One region of the Enterobacter sp. 6722112 genome, then DNA from elsewhere that is predicted to be linked to it. Evidence: predicted binding sites of a transcription regulator. Region 1 holds the regulator's gene; each other region holds the start of a gene.
What was found. Region 1 encodes CRP, which controls carbon source genes, mostly activating them, when cyclic AMP is high. Its sites were predicted from a motif close to ATGTGANNNNNNTCACAT; they were not measured.
Positions count from the first base shown of each region.

Region 2: the regulator CRP is predicted to act here: its motif matches at 2,776-2,793, upstream of uxuA (mannonate dehydratase).
Region 3: the regulator CRP is predicted to act here: its motif matches at 1,673-1,690, upstream of AC4OVU_RS15465 (YfcZ/YiiS family protein).

Region 1 is NZ_JBZWGR010000007.1:3,902,041-3,906,261, reverse strand. It holds gene AC4OVU_RS20270 (YccS/YhfK family putative transporter) at 1-1,474, opposite strand, end outside; gene crp (cAMP-activated global transcriptional regulator CRP) at 1,532-2,164, opposite strand; gene AC4OVU_RS20260 (OsmC family protein) at 2,475-2,879, shown strand; gene AC4OVU_RS20255 (phosphoribulokinase) at 2,965-3,834, opposite strand; gene AC4OVU_RS20250 (YheU family protein) at 3,865-4,083, opposite strand; gene AC4OVU_RS20245 (hydrolase) at 4,083-4,221, opposite strand, start outside.
Region 2 is NZ_JBZWGR010000007.1:2,799,446-2,803,666, forward strand. It holds gene setB (sugar efflux transporter SetB) at 1-384, shown strand, start outside; gene AC4OVU_RS14830 (YkgJ family cysteine cluster protein) at 381-635, opposite strand; gene yeiP (elongation factor P-like protein YeiP) at 800-1,372, shown strand; gene uxuA (mannonate dehydratase) at 1,489-2,679, opposite strand; gene AC4OVU_RS14845 (mannitol dehydrogenase family protein) at 2,885-4,221, shown strand, end outside.
Region 3 is NZ_JBZWGR010000007.1:2,937,511-2,941,731, reverse strand. It holds gene mlaA (phospholipid-binding lipoprotein MlaA) at 1-95, shown strand, start outside; gene fadL (long-chain fatty acid transporter FadL) at 140-1,423, opposite strand; gene AC4OVU_RS15465 (YfcZ/YiiS family protein) at 1,796-2,080, shown strand; gene fadI (acetyl-CoA C-acyltransferase FadI) at 2,309-3,619, shown strand; gene fadJ (fatty acid oxidation complex subunit alpha FadJ) at 3,619-4,221, shown strand, end outside.

The DNA of each region.
Region 1 (4,221 bases):
TTAGCGTATCGACCAGCCGGGCAATAATAAACTGTTCCCCGTTAAGCGTGAGCAGTTGCAGGGTATACACCGCCGTGACCGTAAAGCCCACCATCGCCCAGCCGTAGTTTTTGCGGATGATCAGGTAGCTCACCAGCGTGATCGCCAGCATACCGGCCAGGGTATAGCCTTCCGGCACGTGAAAGTGCAGCGTCACGCCCGCGATAATCAGCCCCGCCATCGTACCGCCCGCCCGATGCAGAATGCGCACCCGCGTGGCGCCATAGCCGTTCTGGGTGACAAACAGCACGGTCATTAAGATCCAGTAGGGTTTCGGCAGGTGCAGGGCCATTCCCATCAGGCTGGCGATGCTCAGCATCACACTGATCCGCGCGGCATTGCGCAGGGCGGAAGATTTCAGTGATAGATAGCTTTTGAGCGCGGGCAGCAGCGGCAGCCGTTTTTGCTTATCGGCCATCAGGTCCCGGGCATAAAGCGGGCGCTGGGTGCGTAACACCCGGGCGATGCGGCTGAAATGCCAGGCAGCAAATTGCCCGACCGGGTTATCCGCGTGCTGACGCGCAATCTTTTCCAGCGCGCCGAGCTGTTTGTCCATGTTAAAGCGCGTCGGGTAGCGGTGATAGAGGATATCGTCAGCCAGCACCCGCAGGCGGGCCGCGACGGTCTGCGCGTTCCAGCGGATCACCGCTTCCGCATGGCTGCGCTCCACCAGCTTTTGCACCTCTTCCGGATTATGAAGGCTGACGGAGATATGCTCCTGCAAATCCAGCCCGACCTGGAAGGTTCGCAGCAGCGGCTTGTATTCATGATTTTTGTTGGCGGCAAGCATGTGCAACTGCTGATAGCACTGGCTGATCAGATCCACCACTTTTTGCTGGCGCGCCAGCAGCGGCGGCAGGGATTTTTCCGGGTCGGTATGTTGAGTGAGCAGGGTGTATTTTGCTTCGCAGTATTCAGCAAGCTGCACGTAGAGCAGGCTCAGGGATTCGCGCAGCGGCTGTTCCCGCCACAGCCAGAACCAGAACCAGTTAAACAGCCCGTACCATAGCGTGCCGAGGGCGTAAATCAGCAATGGCTCCCACACCGGCATATTGCCCGCAAGGCTTAAGGTGAAGATGGCGGCAATCAGCGACGCGGGAAGCAGGCGGGCGTGCAGCGAGCTGATTTCGGCGGTGACGCCGAGCGTCATCGCCAGCACGGTCAGGATCAACGGCAGAGGAATGTCGCGGGCCAGTAAAAGTTGTACGGCAAGGCTACAGCCGGCAAACAGGCAGCCGCCAATAATCAGACGTTTAAAAAAGCGTTTATGCGGCGTATCCAGACCGGCAATGTTGCAGCAGGCGGGCACGAGGGAAAACAGCAGGCCTTGCTGAAGATGTCCGAGGATCAGGCCCACGGCCACGGGAAGACACAGCACCAGCGTTTGTCGTAGTGCGTAGTTAACTTCCGGGTGATAGATCAGCCTGCGCCACATGAGGAGTAGAGACAAAAACGGCGTGCCACCCTGCGGCGGCACGCCGTTTGACCGAAATTAACGGGTTCCGTAGACCACGATAGTTTTACCGTGGGCAGAGATCAGGTTCTGGTCTTCCAGCATCTTCAGGATACGGCCCACTGTTTCACGGGAGCAGCCGACGATCTGACCGATTTCCTGACGGGTAATTTTAATTTGCATACCGTCAGGGTGGGTCATGGCGTCTGGCTGTTTCGCCAGGTTCAACAGCGTCTGCGCGATACGACCGGTCACGTCCAGGAAGGCGAGGTTACCCACCTTCTCAGAGGTCACTTGCAGACGGCGTGCCATCTGGGAAGAAAGACGCATCAGGATGTCAGGGTTGACCTGAATCAGCTGACGGAATTTCTTGTAAGAAATTTCAGCCACTTCACATGCTGTTTTTGCACGAACCCAGGCGCTACGTTCCTGGCCTTCTTCAAACAGGCCCAGTTCACCGATAAAATCGCCCTGGTTCAGATAAGAAAGGATCATCTCTTTCCCTTCTTCATCTTTGATCAGCACGGCCACCGAGCCTTTAACGATGTAATACAACGTTTCCGCTTTTTCACCCTGGTGAATCAGCGTGCTCTTTGATGGGTACTTATGAATGTGGCAATGAGACAAGAACCATTCGAGAGTCGGGTCTGTTTGCGGTTTGCCAAGCACCATGCGCTGTTATCCTCTGTTATAAGCTGTCACCAGAGTCATAAGATGCATCCGGACTCTGGGGTTGCAATCGAATTCTTACCCATACCTGGGAAGTCGGCTGTCGTAACGTTTCGCAGCCAGTAAAGTTTGATGTCCTCTGCATACATGTGTAACGTCAATGTATTACTGTAGCATCCAGAGTGTTTTAGCATAGCTTTCGCCGCGTGTCTCCTGGTGTCTCGCTTCAGCATGACGCAGGTCGCCTTCCGTTGCGAGAAATGTAACGTACACGTAATCTGTCATAAAAAATGCAACGTTGGAGTGAGTGAATATGCAAGCGCGTGTGAAATGGGTTGAAGGGTTAACGTTCCTGGGCGAGTCTGCTTCTGGGCACCAGGTTTTGATGGATGGCAACTCCGGCGATAAAGCGCCAAGCCCAATGGAAATGGTGCTGATGGCGGCAGGCGGATGCAGTGCGATCGACGTGGTGTCGATCCTGCAAAAAGGCCGTCATGACGTGACCGATTGTGAAGTGAAGCTGACGTCGGAACGTCGTGAAGAGGCGCCCCGCCTGTTCACGCATATTAATTTGCACTTTATCGTCACCGGCAAAGAACTGAAGGACGCGGCGGTCTCGCGTGCGGTTGACCTGTCTGCGGAAAAATACTGCTCTGTGGCGTTAATGCTGGAGAAAGCGGTAAAAATCACCCATTCGTATGAAGTGATCGCGGCTTAATTTTTGGCGGGTGGCGCTTCGCTGACCCGCCCTACAAAAGCACGCCCGTAGGCCCGGTAAGCGCAGCGCCACCGGGCAAAACAATTCACGCGATCTGCTTTCCTTCCATCAGCCGCTGCACCAGCGGTGTCATGATCAGCTCCATTGCCAGCCCCATTTTTCCGCCCGGTACCACTAACGTATTCATGTGCGAAATAAACGAACCCTGTAGCATCGCCAGCAGCCAGGGATAATCAATGCCTTCCAGGTTGCGGAAGTGGATCACCACAAAGCTCTCGTCCAGCGACGGGATGCTTTTTGCAGCGAACGGGTTAGAGGTGTCCACGGTGGGGACGCGCTGGAAGTTAATGTGGGTTCGGGAGAACTGCGGCGTCAGGAAGTTGATGTAATCTTCCATGGAGCGCACCACCGAGTCCATGACCGCCTCTCGCGAATGGCCGCGCTCGCTCATGTCACGCGTCAGCTTCTGGATCCACTCAAGGTTAACAATCGGCACCACCCCCACCAGCAAATCCACGTGGCGCGCCACGTCGTGCTGAGGCGTCACCACGCCGCCGTGCAATCCTTCGTAAAACAGCACGTCAGTCGGTTCCGGCAGCGGCTGCCAGGGCGTGAACGTGCCGGGGACCTGGTTCCAGGGCACGGCTTCATCGTAGGTGTGGAGATACTTGCGGGACTGCCCGGTACCGCTTTGCCCGTATTCACGGAAGGTTTGCTCCAGCAGGCCGAAGTCATTGGCCTCCGGGCCGAAGTAGCTGATGTGTTTACCCAGATCGCGCGCCTTGCGGATGGCCATATCCATCTCCGGGCGCGTGTAGCGGTGAAAGCTGTCGCCTTCTACCTCTGCCGCCCGTAAGTTAAGCTGGGCGAAGATCTTGCGGAAGGCGAGGCTGGTGGTAGTGGTTCCCGCCCCACTCGAACCCGTAACGGCAATAACCGGATGTCTGGCAGACATAGCAACTCCCTGACTGGAAAAGTGTAAAGATCAGCCGTGAAACGCGTTGCGTGGCATGATATTGACCGTCTCATGCAGTTCGGACCATACCAGCACCACGTCGCCGCTTTTAAGCTGGCGCTTAACATCGTTGACCTTTTGTTCAAGCGAACGTTCATGTTCACCATAATCGGTGCCTTCGCGCAAGACAAAGCTTTCAATCAGATTATCGAGCGTGTCGGGAGAGAGATCCTGCCAGGGAATAATCATTATTTACCGTCCAGATAAGCCGTTAACCAGTCGGGAATACGCGTCTCAAGCCACATTTTTGGCCGACGCAGCGTGCCGCCGACAAAGCCGACGTGTCCCCCGAATTGGGTGAGCTGATACTCCACATTGGCCGGCAGA
Region 2 (4,221 bases), 1.1 Mb from region 1:
CCCACCATGCTGATTGCGGGCTATTACGCGAAGCGCTTCGGCAAGCGCTTTTTGATGCGCGTCGCCGCCGTAGCCGGGCTGCTGTTTTATGTCGGTATGCTGACGGTTCATACGCCAGCCCTGCTTCTTGCTTTACAGCTGCTGAACGCCATTTACATCGGTATTCTGGCCGGTATCGGCATGCTCTACTTCCAGGATCTGATGCCGGGTCAGGCAGGCTCTGCCACCACCCTTTATACTAATACCACCCGCGTGGGCTGGATTATTGCAGGCTCACTGGCGGGCGTTGTGGCTGAAATCTGGAACTATCATACGGTGTTCTGGATTGCGCTGGTGATGTGCGTCCTGACGCTGAGCTGCCTGACGCGAATCAAAGACGTTTAAGGCGCGGTGAGCGCTTCCAGCTCAAGCAGATAAGTGATGGCCTGCTGGCGCGTACTGCCGCACATTTCGGCGGTTGGCTGGAGCCCGGAGCACACCTTCGGGCGCAGGGGCGAGCCAAAGATCATGCACAGGTTAGTGTCAGAGAGCTGAACGCAGCGGGTATTGGCAGGCTTGCCCTCCGGCATGCCTGGAATGGGGCTTGAGATGGACGGTGCGGTACAGCACGCGCCACAGTCGGAACGACAATCCATACATGCTCTCTGTTGGTGGCAGATGCCCGCGCAGTCGGGCATTGCGCGCACAGTAACACCTTTTATGTATTGATAGCAAAACCCACGAATTCCGCTTGCCTGAAAGGCCGCGCGCGAGTAATTTGGCGCGATATTTTTTACCTCCCGTAAACAGGATTACTGCAATGCCAAGAGCGAACGAAATTAAGAAAGGTATGGTACTGAATTACAACGGCAAACTGCTGATTGTGAAAGATATCGACATTCAGGCACCCAGCGCCCGTGGCGCAGCAACGCTGTACAAAATGCGTTTCTCCGATGTCCGCACCGGCCTGAAAGTGGAAGAACGTTTTAAAGGCGACGATATCGTTGATACCGTGACCCTCACCCGTCGCTACGTTGATTTCTCCTACATCGACGGCAACGAATACGTGTTCATGGATAAAGAAGATTACACCCCGTATATCTTCACCAAAGATCAGATCGAAGAAGAGCTGCTGTTTATTCCAGAGGGTGGGATGCCGGACATGCAGGTGCTGACCTGGGATGGCGTGCTGCTGGCGCTGGAGCTGCCGCAGACCGTTGATCTGGAAATTGTTGAAACGGCGCCGGGCATCAAAGGCGCGTCTGCAAGTGCGCGTAACAAACCGGCTACCCTGACTACCGGTCTGGTCGTACAGGTGCCAGAGTACCTGTCAGCGGGCGAGAAAATCCGTATCCATATCGAAGAAAAACGCTATATGGGTCGTGCTGACTGATCCTGCTTTTCGCCCGGTGGCGCTACGCTTACCGGGCCTACAAAAAACCGGCTCTGATGCCGGTTTTTGTGTTTTTGTAGGCCGGGTAAGGCGCAGCCGCCACCCGGCAACAAACTTTACAGCAGTTCAGGATACTTCGTCATTTTCAACGCCAGCTCGATACCGCGCACTTCCGCCATCCCTTTCAGACGGCCAATCGCCGAATACCCTGGATTCGTTTTCTTGCGCAGATCGTCCAGCATCTGGTGCCCGTGATCCGGACGGAACGGGATAGGACGCACATCCCCCGCCTGCTTACGACGTACCTCTTCAGAGAGAATGGCATCCACCACCGCAACCATGTTCACGTCGCCGCCAAGATGGGCTGCTTCGTGGAAGGTTTTCGGGTTCTCTTCACGGCAGGTTGCACGCAGGTGGGTGAAATGAATGCGATCGCCGAAGGTTTCGATCATCCGCACCAGATCGTTATCCGCCCGCACGCCATACGAGCCCGTACACATGGTAAAGCCGTTGTAGATGCTGTCCACCGTCTCTTTCAGCCACTGCATATCTTCAATGGTCGACACGATACGCGGCAGGCCAAGAATAGGACGCGGTGGATCGTCCGGATGAACCGCCAGCCGCACGCCGACTTCTTCTGCCACCGGCACGATAGCGCGCAGGAAGTGCGCCATGTTTTCACGCAGCTGGTTTTTATCGATATCGCCATATTCCGCCAGGCGCGCGCGGAACTGATCGAGGGTATAACCCTCTTCCGCACCGGGCAGGCCCGCGATGATATTGCGAACCAGCTTCTCAATGTCCGCTTCACCGGCGGCATTGAACCACGCCAGCGCCTGCTGCTGCTCTTCGGCGGTGTAGTCTGCTTCCGCCCCCGGACGCTTCAGAATGTGCAGTTCGAAAGCCGCAAAAGCGATTTGATCGAAACGCAGCGCCTTCGAACCATCGGCCATTTCATATTCCAGGTCGGTACGCGTCCAGTCCAGGATCGGCATAAAGTTGTAGCAGACGGTATCAATACCACAGGCTGCCAGGTTACGAATGCTCTGCTGATAATTCGCAATCCAGGTATCACACTCACCGGAGTGGGTTTTGATATCTTCGTGAACCGGAATACTTTCCACAACAGACCAGGTTAACCCCTTCTCTGCCAGCTGAGCCTGACGCTTTTGGATTTCCTCTACCGGCCACACCTGACCGTTCGGAATATGATGCAGCGCCGTGACTACACCCGTTGCGCCAGCCTGACGCACATCATCAAGAGAAACCGGATCGTTCGGCCCGTACCAACGCCAGGTTTGTTCCATTGCCCCACCCTCTCAAGTTGTTATACCAATATGTGTTACTTCAATGACGACTACCATACATGTTTAATCGAAGTGGTCAATACAGCACGCGGCATTGATTGATCAAACTCACATAACAGGGATATTTACGGCTTACCAATTTAATTTGTTGTCATATAACTTTACACTGGCATTGTTAATTAATGGTTAATCAGGTGTGTATTACATGAAGACTATTGCCTCCACCGCGCTTCCTGCTCATGTCCAGCAGCCCCGCTACGATCGCGAGCAGTTACGCTCCCGCATCGTCCATTTCGGTTTTGGCGCGTTCCACCGGGCGCATCAGGCGTTGTTAACAAACCGGGTACTGAATGCCAAAGGAGGCGACTGGGGAATTCGTGAGATTAGCCTCTTTAGCGGCGATGTCCTTATGGGCCAGCTCCGGGCGCAGGATCATCTGTTTACCGTGCTGGAGAAAGGTGCCGAAGGCAATCAGCCCATTATTATCGGTGCGGTAAAAGAGTGCCTGAACGCCAAACTCGACTCGCTGGCAGCCATTATTGAGAAATTCTGCGAACCGCAGGTGGCAATTGTCTCCCTCACCATTACCGAAAAAGGCTACTGTATCGATCCGGCGACGGGAAAACTGGATATGCGGAACAGCCGCATCCTGCACGATCTTGAGCACCCGTCTGAGCCGCATTCCGCACCGGGTATTCTGGTTGAAGCCCTTCATCGCCGCCGCGAGCGGAGCCTGCCGGCGTTTACCGTGCTCTCCTGCGACAATATTCCCGACAACGGCCATGTGGTGAAAAATGCCGTTCTCGGCATGGCCGGAAAGCGTTCCGCAGAGCTGGCCGCATGGATCGAGGCGCACGTGAGCTTCCCTGGTACCATGGTCGACCGAATCGTGCCCGCCGCCACCGACGTCTCACTCGCGGAAATCGCCCAGGAACTTGGCGTTGAAGATCCCTGCGCCATCAGCTGTGAACCGTTCATTCAGTGGGTAGTGGAAGATAACTTTGTCGCCGGGCGTCCGGAGTGGGAGGTGGCAGGCGTACAGATGGTTGAGGATGTCCTGCCCTGGGAGCAGATGAAGCTGCGGATGCTGAACGGCAGTCACTCCTTCCTCGCGTATCTGGGCTACCTTGCCGGCTACGCGCACATAAATGAATGTATGCAGGACGACAGTTTCCGCGAGGCGGCCCGCAGGCTGATGCTGAATGAGCAGGCCCCTACGCTGCGCATCACCAACGTTGATCTGACAGCCTATGCTGACAGCCTGCTTGACCGCTTCGCCAACCCGGCCCTACAGCATCGTACATGGCAAATCGCCATGGACGGCAGCCAGAAGCTGCCTCAGCGCATGCTGGATGGGATCCGCGTGCATCTTGAGCGTAACACCGCCTGGCCATTACTGGCGCTGGGGGTGGCGGGCTGGATGCGCTACGTCAGCGGTACGGACGAACAGGGCAACGCCATTGACGTACGCGATCCGCTGAGCGACAAGTTTCAGGCCATTGTCGCTACCAGCAGCGACGCAGAACGCGTTAGCGCCCTGCT
Region 3 (4,221 bases), 960 kb from region 1:
ATGACTTTATTGCCAACGGCGGTAAGCTGAAGCCGGAAGATAATCCGAACGCGAAAGCCATCGAGAACGAATTAAAAGATATCGATTCGGAATAAATAAAAAAGGTGAGCAATGCTCACCTTTTTTAATCGTGTTGGGATTAGAACGCGTAGTTGAAGTTGGTACCAAACAGCCAGGCTTTACCTTCAGAGGAAAACTCGTACGGGCCTTCCTGGAAGGTCACCTTCTGGCCATGCATGTACGACACGCCCGCGTCGATAGAGGCATTCTCGTTGAACACGTAGGTTGCCCCCGCACTCACCCAGAAACGGTCCTGATCCGGAATGGAGATAGAACGTTTATCGGCCGGTACCGGGCTGTCATCAAATGCCACGCCGGTACGGAACGTCCAGTTGTCATCCATATAATAGGTCGTACCAAGCGCGATGCGGTATGCATCGTGGAAGCTTTCGTCTTTATAGAACAGCGTCTGGCCGTTGCTGCCGGTGGCTTTAAGCTCCTCGAACTGGCTCCAGCTGGTATACGCGAGGCTGTAGTGAATTGCCCACTGCGGCGCAACGCGGTTATAACCTGACACTTCCCACATTTCTGGCAGATGCAGCGACAGTGAGCCCGGTACGGTTTGATTCGAGGTACCCCATGGAATGGTGGTGCCCGCGCCTGGGACCATACCGTTGACTGGGCTCAGGATGCCGCTTTTGTAATCGCCATCGAAATCAATTTTCACTTCTGAGCGATAGGTCAGACCCCAGCGGTTGTTTTTATCCAGTTCATACAGGATACCGGCGTTCCAGCCGTAACCCCATTCATCACCTTTCAGGCTGGCAATTTTATTGCTGTTTTTCGGCAGTGCAGCAGTTTGCTCCCCGGAGTAACGCTCGATTTTTGCATCGGCGTAGACAGCATCAAAGCCCAGACCAAAGCTCCAGTTATCGTTCAGACGATATGCGCCGCTCAGGTTGAGGTTCAGGGTCGTCAGGTCGGTTTTACCGCCGTATTCACCGGCCGGATAGTTGTTATTGAACTCCGTTGCCAGGCCATAGTTAGAGGTGACAGAGGCACCCCAACCAAACTGTTCATTGATTGGCGCAACAAAGTGCAGGTTAGGCACCCACGCGGTCGGCGCAATGTTATCCGCCTTCAGATCTGCGCCGGTGAACTGAGATTTGCCAGAAATATTGACATCAGGATCGATGTAAACCGCACCGGCAGAGAAGGTAGGGCGATCAAACATCATGATCAGTGCCGGGTTACGACTCGCGTTGCCTGCGTCATCGGCAATCGCACCTTCCCCGGAATACGCACGGCCAAGGCCAGAGGAAGAAAATTCGTTTAACTGGAAGCCCGCTGACCAGGCGGACGTTGAGACGATTGCCACTGCAACTGCTAAAGCAGTTTGTTTGAACAGGGTTTTCTGGCTCATGACCATAACCTCATTGAGTTATTTTTATTCAATAATTGTTACATACCGTAACAGGAGCGCGAAGTGTAGGGTCTGAGGTATGACTTACAAATCAGACCAGTGGCGAGAGTATAGGTCTGACCAGCTGGGATGTTGCAAGTTTGTTTATTAATATTTTCAGATATGTTTCTTGAAACGAGATCTGGTTGGCAAAATTGTGACCAGTGCGATTCCTCTGAAAAGGGGAATTTTGTTTTAGATCATTTTTTAGTGTGATATTGCTCACTTATCCGATTTTGCGCCATTAACGGCTGGAGGGGGCTCGTCCGGGGGCGTAAAATAGACGCATCGTGTTTATCTCGCGCCCTGCGCGAATACAGAGGAAATTGAGCTATGAGTAAATGCAGTGCTGATGAAACCCCGGTTTGCTGCTGTATGGATGTTGGCACCATTATGGACAACACCGATTGCACCGCCTCTTACAGCCGCGTATTCCCTAACCGCGCTGAAGCGGAAGAGACGCTGGCCGCGCTGAGCCAGCGCGCGCGTGAAGTCGAATCCGATCCGTGTGAAATCAAATCCACCTTCACGGAAGTGGAAGGCGGCGTGCGGCTGGATATCGACTTTGTGTTCGCCTGCGAAGCAGAAACGCTGATCTTCCAGCTGGGCCTGCGTTAATACTTTTTGCACGGGCCTATGATCGTGTAGGCCGGGTAAGGCAACGCCGCAACCCGGCAACAAATCTCACAAATGCCTCTGCCATGCAGGGGCATTTTCTTTTTCTTCTCTGTGCCTTAGCTCGCAATTTTTCGCTTCCCCAATTGGCTCAATGTAAAAAAATAGTTAAGACTATTATCAGGTCAGACCACTTAATGTGTGCGCAAAATTTTTTTACAGGGGAGTGTTATGAGTCAGGCATTACCGCTTATCACCCGACACGGTGACCGCATTGCCATTGTCAGCGGGTTACGTACGCCGTTTGCGCGTCAGGCAAGCGCGTTTCACGGTATACCGGCTGTCGATCTGGGAAAAATGGTGGTGGGGGAGATGCTGGCTCGCAGCGAGATCCCGCCAGAGGTTATTGAGCAACTGGTTTTCGGCCAGGTGGTGCAAATGCCGGAAGCGCCCAATATCGCACGTGAAATCGTGCTGGGCACCGGCATGAATGTTCACACCGACGCATACAGCGTCAGCCGCGCCTGCGCCACCAGTTTCCAGGCGGTGGCGAACGTGGCGGAAAGCCTGATGGCGGGGACCATTCGCGCGGGGATCGCCGGCGGCGCGGATTCCTCATCCGTGCTGCCCATCGGTGTGAGCAAACAGCTGGCCCGCATCCTCGTGGATGCCAACAAAGCCCGGACCACCGGTGCGAAGCTCAAACTCTTCTCGCGTTTACGTCTGCGCGACCTCATGCCCGTGCCACCTGCCGTTGCTGAATACTCCACCGGCCTGCGTATGGGCGACACTGCCGAGCAGATGGCAAAAACCTACGGTATTACCCGCGAACAGCAGGATGCACTGGCGCATCGCTCGCATCAGCTCGCTGCGAAGGCCTGGTCGGAAGGCAAACTTGCCGACGAGGTGATGACGGCTTACATCCCGCCTTTCCGCGAACCGCTGGTGGAAGATAACAATATCCGTGGCACCTCGACGCTGGAGGATTACGCAAAACTGCGCCCGGCGTTTGATCGTAAACATGGCACCGTTACGGCGGCCAACAGTACGCCACTGACGGACGGTGCCGCCGCCGTGATCCTGATGACGGAATCCCGGGCGAAAGAGCTTGGCATCACACCGCTGGGCTATTTGCGTAGCTACGCCTTTACCGCCATTGATGTCTGGCAGGACATGCTGCTCGGTCCGGCCTGGTCCACGCCGCTGGCGCTGGAGCGTGCGGGGTTGACGCTGGCTGACTTAACCCTGATCGATATGCACGAAGCCTTTGCCGCACAAACCCTGGCAAACATTCAGCTGCTGGCAAGCGAGCGCTTCGCGCGCGATGTACTGGGCCGCGCCCACGCGACCGGCGAAGTGGATCAGAGTAAGTTTAACGTGCTTGGCGGATCCATCGCCTACGGCCATCCATTTGCGGCGACCGGCGCGAGAATGATAACCCAGACTTTGCACGAGCTGCGTCGCCGCGGCGGCGGTTTTGGTCTCGTTACCGCCTGTGCGGCGGGCGGCCTGGGTGCAGCAATGGTTCTGGAGGCTGAATAATGGAAACGACATCTGCATTTAATCTGGCTGTTCGCCTTGATAACGTGGCTGTTATCACCATTGATGTACCCGACGAAAAGATGAACACCCTGAAGGCCGAGTTCGGCGTTCAGGTGCGTGCGATGCTCAGACAGATCCGCGAAAACAAAGCGATACGTGGCCTGGTATTTATCTCGGCAAAGCCGGATAACTTTATTGCCGGGGCCGATATCAACATGATTGCACGGGCGAAAAGCGCTCAGGAAGCAGAAGACCTGGCGCGTCAGGGGCAGCAGGTAATGGCGGAGATCCATGCGCTGTCGATACCCGTTGTCGCTGCGATCCACGGGGCCTGCCTGGGCGGTGGGCTTGAGCTGGCGCTGGCCTGTCACAGCCGCATTTGTACCGACGATGCGAAAACGGTACTCGGACTGCCGGAGGTTCAGCTTGGATTGCTGCCCGGTTCAGGGGGCACGCAGCGCCTGCCGCGTCTGGTGGGCGTCAGTACGGCGCTGGAGATGATTTTAACCGGTAAACAGCTGCGCGCCCGTCAGGCGTTAAAGGCGGGTCTGGTTGATGAGGTCGTTCCGCACGCCATCTTGCTTGAAGCCGCTGTTGAGCGG